One region of the Ihubacter massiliensis genome, then DNA from elsewhere that is predicted to be linked to it. Evidence: riboswitches for the same ligand, from Rfam matches in the RefSeq annotation. Region 1 holds a riboswitch; the other holds the start of a gene.

Region 1 (5,069 bases):
TCATAACACGGAGGGTGGTGGCACCCAGGTCTTCCAAAATCTGTGCTCCCACTGTGTAGTCACGCAGGTCCGCGTCAAAGCCCAGAGCGATGTTGGCGTCCACCGTGTCCATTCCCTGGTCCTGGAGCGCATAGGCTTTCAGCTTATTGATAAGACCGATGCCCCGGCCTTCCTGCCGCAGGTAGACCATGATTCCCCGGCCTTCCTGGGCGATCATCCGCATCGCCGCATCGTACTGGTCGCCGCAGTCGCACCTGGCGCTGCCAAGCGCATCTCCAGTCAAACATTCGGAATGAACGCGTACCAGTACCGGATCGCCGTTTTCCACATCGCCCATGGTCATAGCTACATGATGCTCCCCGTTGAGCTTGTTAATATAGCCATAGATGCGAAACTGTCCGTATTTGGTCGGGAAATCGGCTTCTACAACCCGTTCCATAATTTTATCATGGCGCTTTCGGTAGGCGATTAAGTCTTTGATGGTAATAAAGGTCATACCGTGCTCTCTGGCCAGTTCCATGAGCTCGGTCCTCCGCATCATGGTTCCATCTTCCCGCATGATTTCACAGCAGAGACCGCATTCTTTGAGGCCGGCCAGGCGCATCAGATCAACGGTTGCTTCTGTATGACCTTCCCTTTCCAGAACGCCTTTGGGCTTAGCCTCCAAAGGGAACATATGCCCCGGACGGCGGAAGTCACACGGCTGTACCCGGTCCTCCGCACATTTCATGGCAGTCACAGATCGTTCGTGGGCAGAAATGCCGGTAGTGGTATCCACATGGTCGATGGAAACCGTAAAGGCTGTTGCATGGTTATCCGTGTTGTTGTCGACCATCTGTGCCAGCCCCAGCTTTTGCGTCATTTGTCCGCTCATGGGCATGCAGATCAGCCCTTTCCCATAGCAGGCCATAAAATTCACGTTTTCCGGCGTTGCAAACTCAGCCGCACAAATAAAATCGCCTTCGTTTTCCCTGTCCGGATCATCGGTACATACAATGATCTTGCCGTTTTTCAAATCCTCTAACGCTTGTTCAATCGTTCCAAAGCTGCTCATTTTTTATCCTCCTAAAATCCATTTTTCTGTAAAAACTCCAGATCAATGCTGCTCTTTGCCGGTTCTGCTGCGGCGGGCCGCATGAGTCTTTCGATATATTTTGCTATGAGATCAGTCTCCAGGTTAACCAAATCGCCTGTTTTTTTCTCCAGCAGGGTGGTTTCCGATCCCGTATGGGGAATAATGGAAACTTGAAACCCATGCTCCCAAAGACTGGCTACGGTTAAGCTGATGCCGTCAATGGTTATTGAACCTTTTTCCGCAATGTAGCGGAGCAGCTCTTTCCTGCACGAAACCGTAACCCATACGGCATTCCCTTCTTGCTCCAGGCGTGTTATCGTTCCGGTGTCGTCGATATGCCCGCTGACGATGTGTCCGCCAAAACGGCCGTCCGCAGCCATGGCCCGTTCCAGGTTGACCCTGCTGCCAGTTGACAACCCTCCCAGGTTGCTGCGGCGCAAGGTTTCCGCCATAACGTCCACGGAAAAGGAAGCCGCATCAAATCCGGTAACGGTCAGACAGACTCCGTTGACTGCGATGCTGTCCCCCAGATGGACGTCCTCCAGGACCTTCTTTGCCCGGATCCGCAGGCTTCCCTGCCGGCTCTCCATCAGACAGCCGATCTCCTCTATGATTCCTGTAAACATGTTCTCACCTCTTTGGTATGGCTTGAATCATCAAATCTTCGCCTATTTTTTCAAACTGGACGTTATCCAATGATATGGCTTCATCCATGCGGGCCAGGCCTTCACCTTCCACCGGCGTCGGCGCATCTTTTCCGCCGATTATTTTCGGTGCGATAAAGAAAATAACCCGATCCACGATACCGGCTTTCAATGCCGATTCATTGAGCCTGCCGCCCCCTTCCAGCAAGATGCTGTCGATTCCCCGCTTTCCCAGCTGCATCATCAAATCATCCAAATCCACCTGTCCGTCTCTGCTCTTGGTAAGCAATACTCGATCACCTAATCGTTTCTTTTTTTCCGGGTCGCAATCTGACGTGGCCGCCAGGATGTAATTATCATCTTGCAGGACCTTGGCTGAAAGGGGTATCTTCAAATGGCTGTCAACGATGATGCGTACCGGATCCCGGCCGCCTTCTTTGCGGCAGGTCAGCCTGGGATCGTCGGCAAGCACCGTCCCGATTCCTACCATGATTCCTGTGAGGCTATTACGCATCTCTTGCACCAGACTGCGGGATTCTTCGCCGCTGACCCATTTGGAATCTCCCGTTCGCGCCGCAATCTTGCCGTCCAGTGTCATGGCTGTTTTCATTACAACGAACGGTCTTTTCTCCGTAATATACTTGAGAAAAATTTCGTTGATCTTGCTGCACTCCTGCTTTAGAATTCCAGCTTCCACCTGGATTCCCGCCTCTTCCATCATCCGAATTCCTTGTCCTGCCACCAGCGGATTGGGATCCTCCATGCCTATATAAACCTTTTTAACCTTCTTTTCAATGATGGCCCTGGCGCATGGCGGCGTCTTGCCGTAATGGGAGCACGGCTCCAGGGTTACGTACATTTCCGCGCCCTGAACGTCGTGGCCTGCCCTTGCCGCATCTTCAAAGGCATTGATCTCTGCGTGGTTCCCGCCGTATTTCTTATGCCAGCCTTCTCCGATGATCCGGCCGCCTTTTACGATTACGGCTCCCACCAGCGGGTTGGGCGAGGTCCTTCCTCTGCTCTGCTCCGCCAGGTTTAATGCATAGCGCATATATTCTTCTTTTGTCATCTTCATCCCTCCCAAAAACACAGAAAACCCCGAAATCAAATTCGGAGTTTTGTTTTATAATCAGCATTCCTATCTTTTGCTGAATCCCGGCACGTTCTTTGATGCCGATTATCCTTTGCCGTAAAGATTTTTACCAGTGCGTGCGGCACCGATTATCTTAAACAAAAACCCTGAGAAAATTTCTCAGGGTAAATTTACATAGCAAAAGAGCTTTCATCTTCTCTCATCCAGACTTTACTGTCGGCACCGGAATCTCACCGGTTCATGCGCTGGGCGCTCGCGGGCTGTACCGCCGGTATGGAATTTCACCAAACCCCGAAGACTTGTTATTCAATTCATTTTTTATTATAGACCTTCTGACCGTATTGTCAAGAAAAAAATTTTCTGTGCCGCCAGAGAGGGGGGGGGCGATTCAACTCCGCACAGCCGGGCCGGCAGGCACCGGCCGCACATCGTTTTTATCACAATACACACATAAGCGCTGCCTCACATTTTCTGTATTTTTCGCCTCACGGCAGCACCAAATTTTTTTAGCGATCCATACTTCTAAAATAAGTATACCCCCCCCCCAGCCATATTTTGTCAATGTTTTTTTACAAAAATCCAGGATTGAACAAATCGCAGGCTGGAAGGAAGGGCGCGGGGTTAATTGCAAACCAGTCATGCATAGAATAGATTTACCATTATGAAAACGCCGTATTTTTGTGTAAAATGGTGTAAAAGTTGTGCGTTGCAGAGAGCAAAATCAGTAAAAATCGGAACTCAAAGCAGATTTGACAAAATTTACCCGCTGGAAACGTTAAAAAATACACTAATTTCATTCAATAATACAAAATTAGTGTAAGAGGATTGCCGCCGCGAATAAGTCAGCCTACATTCTATTCCATCGTATAAGCTCCTTCCAAGGAAAACACGGTCTCCTCGCAGATGTTTGTCGCATAATCGGCGATGCGCTCTAGGTGGGCGGCGACAAAGGCAAACATAATGGAAAGGCGGGCGTTTTTTGAGTCAGTTGCCGCGATTCCGATCTGTTCTTCGTATACGTCGCGGAACAGCTCATCCACCTCCTCATCCGCTTTCCAAACCTTGCGGGCCAGCTTGAGATCCCGGTCTAAAAAAGCGCGGATGGCGTTTTTCACCATGCCTGCGGCCATCTCCGCCATCCTCGGCAGGTCGATCAGTTCTTTGTAGTATTCCTCATTTTCCATACGGATCGCATACTTGGCCAGGTCCTCGCAGTGATCGCCGATCCGCTCCAGATCGGTTACCATCTTCATAATGGAGATACAGTAACGCAGATCGCCGGCCAAAGGCTGCTGGGTAGCCAGGAAAAGATAGCACATTTCGTTAATCTCATCATCCATATCATCGATCTTCTCATCGTTGTCAATAATGGCTCTGGCCAAATCCATATCTTTCTCTTTAATCGCTCTCAGCGAATCGACAATGGCCTGTTCGATTTCTTCGGTCATTTCTGTTACCTTATCGTTAATCGCAATTAGTTCCTGGTCCATTTTAGGTCTCGGTGTCATAAATTCCTCCTTTAACCGAATCTTCCGGTTATATATTCTTCTGTCTTTGAATTGGATGGGTTAGTAAAGATTTTTTCCGTATCATCGATCTCCATAATTTCACCCGTCAGGAAGAAGGCTGTCCGGTTGGAGATTCTAGCCGCCTGCTGCATGTTATGGGTGACGATGATAATCGAATACTTGGATGCCAGCTCCTGAATCAAAGCCTCGATCTTAGTTGTAGCCACCGGATCCAGCGCCGAGGTAGGTTCATCCATAAGGATCACCTCCGGTTCCACCGACAGGCATCTGGCGATACAAAGCCTTTGCTGCTGGCCGCCAGAAAGGCCGATCGCCGATTTGCCCAGCCGGTCCTTTACTTCTTCCCAAAGCCCTACCTCGCGCAGCGTACGTTCGACGATTTCGTCCAGCTTGCTCTTGTTTTTTTCTCCATGAATTTTGGGCCCGTAGGTAATGTTTTCATAAATGGTCTTGGGAAAAGGATTGGGTTTTTGAAACACCATCCCCGCCCGTTTTCGCAGATTAATCAGATCATAATCTTTATCGTAGATATCCTCGCCGTCAAAGAGGACGCTTCCTTCGATCCTGCATCCCTCCACCAGATCGTTCATTCGGTTCAAGGTTCGCAGGAAGGTGGACTTGCCGCATCCGGAGGGTCCAATCAATGCTGTAATATCCTTTTCGTATATATCAATATTAATTTTTTTCAGAGCCTGAAAGGTTCCATAATATAAATCCAGATCCTTTAC
Region 2 (5,069 bases), 360 kb from region 1:
ACCGGATCGGCCGCACCGGCCGCGCGGGTAAGGAAGGCAAGGCTTTTACCTTTGTGGTCGGAAAAGAGATTTATAAGCTGCGGAGCATCGAAGGCTACTGCAAAACCCGGCTGGCCAAGGGAACTCTGCCGTCGGCCACATCGGTTATGAAGCAGAAATCGGATAAAATTCTCAATCAGGCAGTCCGATTGGCCGAAGGCCATAATCTGCAGCTGACCGGCAGCATGCTCCATAAGAAAGCGAAGGAAAGCGGCTACCCCATTGAATACTTGGCCGCAGCGCTTTTGCAGATGCAGATGGGCGATGAAATCACGGAGATCAGTCAGGAGCCCCACTGGGCTGCAGCACCTGCTAAAAAGAAAAAAAGAGACGGAAAGCGGAAACGCAATCCAGGACGTCGCAGAAATTAATCCATCCGCTGCCGGGCATGACTCCCGGCAATCAAAGAGACCGGGCGCTGCATGAAAGAAGTGATTTGCTTCAGCTTCATGCAATGCCCGGCCTCTCTATGTTTATCATGTACGACTAATCATCGATCGCTCTAAAAGTGCCTTTAATCGTTGTATAGGAAGATGCTCCTTTTGCTTTGATCCCGGAAATGGAATAGTTATACTTCTCGCCGTAGGTCAAACCGCCGACCCATACTTCCAGATCGTCGCTGTCCTTATCGGTGATCCTGGTGCTGTAAGAGTTTCCATTGGAATCTGTAATCTTAACTTTTGGGTTTTTCCATTGCACTTTGGTTTTGAAATCAAAGCTTACTTCCTGATCTTCGTAGTCGTAGTCAATGTCTTTCATCTTAATATTGTTCTTTGCCGATTTGGCTGCCGGAATTTTTACTTTTCCCTTCACAGAAGTGTATTTTGATGCCTTGGCTTTTTTGATACCTTTAATAGTGAATGTGTATTTTTTCCCCTTTTTGTATTTTTTGATTTTAAATTCCAGCTCATCATTATCCTTGTCCCGGATAGAAGCCTTATACTTCTTGCCGGAATTGTCCTTGACCGTTACTTTGACTTTTTTATACTTGACCTTACCATAAAAATCAACTTCGACTTTTCCTTTGCCGTCATACTTGATTTTTTCGATCTTCGGCGCCGACGAACTGGCGGCGGATACGGTTCCGGTAGTAAAGATTCCCATGGTCATGATCATAGCCAGCGTCAGAATGATGGCAGTGGCTTTCCTTGCGATACCTGTATTCATATTACTCCCTCCTTTATATGCTTCTTGATTATGTGTTTATTAAACCACGGGAAGATTAAAGAAACATTAATGAACGAAAAATTTTGTGGTATGCTTAAAAAAGCTGTAACGTTTTTCCGTCTGAGGAGTCATATAGCTAAAGAGGTGAGATGGTGAAGCATTTTGATGAAATCTACAATCAATATTTTAAAGACGTCTATAAATATATTTTTGCTTTGAGCCAAAGCAAAGAGACTGCGGAAGAAATCACGCAGGAAACCTTTTTCAAAGCGCTCAAGGGAATCGATTCTTTTCGTGGTGACTGCGATCTGCGCGTGTGGCTTTGCCAAATCGCCAAGCATACTTATTTAAGAGAATTAAAGAAAGATAAACATGTGGCTGGAGAGCTGGATCTGGAGCAGCCGGACCGAACGGATACAGAGGCGGATTTTATTAAAAAAGAAAGCGCCCTGCAAATTTATCAAATCCTTCATCATATGGAGGAGCCGTACAAAGAGGTCTTTTCTGTCCGGACCTTTGGCGAACTGCCGTTTAAAGAAATTGGGCAAATTTTCGGCAAAAGCGAAGGCTGGGCCCGAGTGATTTATTATCGGGCCAAAGTGAAGATTCAGGAAAGGTTGGAGGAGGAACAGCATGAATAGATTGGAATGCAAAACAGTAAGAGATTTGCTGCCGCTGTATATGGACGGTATCTGCAGTGAGGAGAGCCAAAAGCTTGTGGATGAGCATCTGGCGCAATGCAGTGATTGTAAAAAAATATTCGAACAAATGAACATGCCGGTCGAGGCTCCCATCACTGCTGATGAAGGGAAAAGCGCTTTACAGAGAATAAAAAAGAAAATCCGAAAAAAGTATGTGATCCTGGCTGTTATTACAGCGCTTTTGGCAGGCCTTTGGACGGGGCTATCGATCTTTATGCAGCTGGTGGAAACGCCCATGTCCTATGAAGAGGTAAAGGTTTCGGTGGTGCAGGATAAAAAAACACCTACTAAGTATAACTTGACTTTTAGCGGACCGTCATACGAAGGTCTCTATGGGGAAGCCGAGCTGGTGGCGGAAAATGAACAGTATGAATATTTGGCGGAGGTTATTCACTGTACCAGCTCTATGTGGAGCAGGACCTTTAAAAGAAAACCCATGAAAAATGAGGTGACCATGACCTTTTCTTCTGATCCGGAGGACAGTGTGGACGGCGTTACACAATTTGAGGATGGGAGGGAACAGAAAATGAGAACCGTGGCCGCATATTATCAGGCCACCCCCGGTTCGCCCCGTTATCTACTATGGGTATCCGATGATTTTAAGGATCGGGTCTATCGGCAAATCGATGAATGGAATGCGGTGGCCGGAGAAAGAATTGTAAAGGCGGATCAATAGGGGGATTAAAACGCATTTTACAACAAAAATTTGACAACGCCCCGATTTCCCACTATAATATTATCGTAAAAACAAATCTGTTTCAGGGCGAGGCGAAATTCCTCACCGGTGGTAATGAGCATGAGCTACGAGTCCACGAGCCTTTTTGGCCGAACGGGTCAGATCCCCGTACCGACGGTATAGTCCGGATGAAAGAAACACGGATACGGTTCTTGTATTTAGTGACTTTGCCCTGGAATTTATTCCAGGGTTTTTTAGTGACCTGACAGATTCCTGAACTTATTCATAGAAAATGGAGGAATCAAAAAATGAGCGAGGCAAAAATGGGAGAGAACTTAAATCAAAGCGGACACAGACAGTCCAACTCAGTGAAATTGGCCAAGATGGGCATGCTGGTAGCCATATCGGTTGTATTGGTATATTTTATACATATCCCAATGTTTACGGCATTTTACGAATATGACCCGGCGGATATTCCAATTCTGATCGGAACCTTTGCTTTCGGACCTTGGGCGGGGCTCCTTCTGACAGTGGTGACTTCTGTCATTCAGGGACTTACGGTCAGTTCAGCCAGCGGGGTTTATGGAATTCTGATGCACGTGATCGCCACAGGAGCATTTGTTCTGGTAGCAGGGTTTATCTACAGAGGCGAAAAGACTAGAAAAAAGGCGATCATTGCACTTCTTTGCGGAGTCCTGGCCATGGTAGTGATAATGGTCCCGGCCAACATTCTGATTACACCGTATTTTATGGGCGCACCAAGATCAGCAGTCGTGGCCATGATTCCGGTTATTATCGCCTTCAATTTTACAAAGGCAGGGATCAATGCAGTGCTGACCTTCTTCCTTTATAAGAGAATATCTAAATTCCTGCACAAATAGAGATTCATGTAATTGTCCATATAAGAAGATACCCGGCGGATTATAAAATTCTGCCGGGTATTTTTAAATTGGTGGTTGTCAATCCGATTTTATGTGGTAAAATAGAAGAGAATCTGAAATTCGCAGCGGCTGGGTGTGGCGCAGTTTGGTAGCGCGCGTGGATGGGGTCCACGAGGCCGCAGGTTCAATTCCTGTCACTCAGACCAGTAAGACAAGTTTCAACTAAGAGAAAAGTTGGAACTTGTCTTTTTCTTTTATAACGCAGGAAATATCGATGCAATCGATATTGACGGAGTTTCAAAGAAAGTACCTTGCAAAGTGTCGGCCCTTGCGGCCGACATGTGTGAATAGGGAGCTGTGCTCCCGTCATTCACACTTTTTTATGCCGATGCCATGATCAAATCAATTAAACCGAATTTGAGACAGCCGACTGCCACCAGCAGAATCAGCATCCAGGTGCAGATATTAAGAATCATCATTCGCTCCATGGACCGGGCCGCAAGCTTGCTGCGGTACCGATGCTTTTTCCACTGGAAGGCTGCATACAGAGGAACCAGCCATGCCCAAAGCTTGGTGTGTATGGTCAGCTCGGCACAATAGCCTTCCCCGTCCCTTCCGCCATACATCTCTTTAAACAGATAGTAAGTGATTGGACCGGATAAAAGGGCAACAATCCCGATAATCACAGCTCCGAGCCCATTGGTACAGAGGGCGATGATGCAAATTGCAATCGGGAACAGTGCAATGACAAAGAATAATTTCTTGCCTACCGGAATCCGGTATTCGCCGTGTAAATCTGGCTTTTTAAAGCGTATATACACGGCACTGCCAAAGACCAGCAGCAGGCAGAACATATAAAGGAAAACATCCATAACAATCAGGACATCGAAGGAGCCAATCATCGCCAGCAGCAGAGTGGCTGCGGTTACAACGCAGATCGCCACATACGGCGTTCCATTCTTTTTATCCACTTTCATAAAAAATCTGGGGAATAGCCTGTCTTCCGCCATAACAAAAGGCGCTCTGCTGGAGGATGCCACATAATCGTTGTAAATCGCAAGGTTGGCAAACACCGCGCCTATGACAAAGATAATCATCAGCGGCTTTCCGCCGATCATGCCTCCAATCTCCACATAGGAAAGCCCTTCTTCCGCGCTCCACTGGGACCAGGTCCCTTCCGGCAGCCCAGCAATACCTGCTACCGTCGGCAGAATATAAGTCAATGCTACGAAAGGGATCGCCAGCATCAACCCTTTTGGAATCAGTTTGGACGCACCTTCGATCTCACCTCCCAGGGCGGAAATGGCCTCATAGCCGGAATACATCCACATGCCGACAACCAGCGCCAGGCCAAAGCTGCCCAACGCTCCGCTCTCCGTATTGAAAAAAGGGAGGCAGGGGTTTGTCTGCCAGTTTACAAACCCCATAATTGTCAGCAGCGCAAAGGGAACCAGGCTGATGATACCCAAAATAATGGTGCTGGCCCCCAGCATTTCCAAACCTTTTACATTAATATAGGTAAAAATAACGACCAATGCTACGATCAGCGCAATCCGGGCTAACGTCGACATCTCAATAAAGCTCTCTATGTAGCTGACTGCAAGG

The links. A riboswitch is a leader RNA that binds a small molecule or an ion and turns the genes downstream of it on or off. The one in region 1 is predicted to bind FMN.
Region 2: linked by a shared signal. The riboswitch ahead of NIA71_RS14820 (ECF transporter S component) and the one ahead of ribD (bifunctional diaminohydroxyphosphoribosylaminopyrimidine deaminase/5-amino-6-(5-phosphoribosylamino)uracil reductase RibD) in region 1 are both predicted to bind FMN.

Annotation. Positions count from the first base shown of each region.
Region 1 is NZ_JAMXVH010000001.1:3,553,573-3,558,641, reverse strand. It holds gene NIA71_RS16315 (bifunctional 3,4-dihydroxy-2-butanone-4-phosphate synthase/GTP cyclohydrolase II) at 1-1,054, opposite strand, end outside; gene NIA71_RS16310 (riboflavin synthase) at 1,066-1,701, opposite strand; gene ribD (bifunctional diaminohydroxyphosphoribosylaminopyrimidine deaminase/5-amino-6-(5-phosphoribosylamino)uracil reductase RibD) at 1,706-2,788, opposite strand; FMN riboswitch at 3,000-3,115, opposite strand; gene phoU (phosphate signaling complex protein PhoU) at 3,667-4,320, opposite strand; gene pstB (phosphate ABC transporter ATP-binding protein PstB) at 4,332-5,069, opposite strand, start outside.
Region 2 is NZ_JAMXVH010000001.1:3,192,933-3,198,001, forward strand. It holds gene NIA71_RS14800 (DEAD/DEAH box helicase) at 1-410, shown strand, start outside; gene NIA71_RS14805 (hypothetical protein) at 526-1,206, opposite strand; gene NIA71_RS14810 (RNA polymerase sigma factor) at 1,356-1,847, shown strand; gene NIA71_RS14815 (zf-HC2 domain-containing protein) at 1,840-2,583, shown strand; FMN riboswitch at 2,658-2,787, shown strand; gene NIA71_RS14820 (ECF transporter S component) at 2,892-3,464, shown strand; tRNA gene NIA71_RS14825 (tRNA-Pro) at 3,594-3,670, shown strand; gene NIA71_RS14830 (APC family permease) at 3,845-5,069, opposite strand, start outside.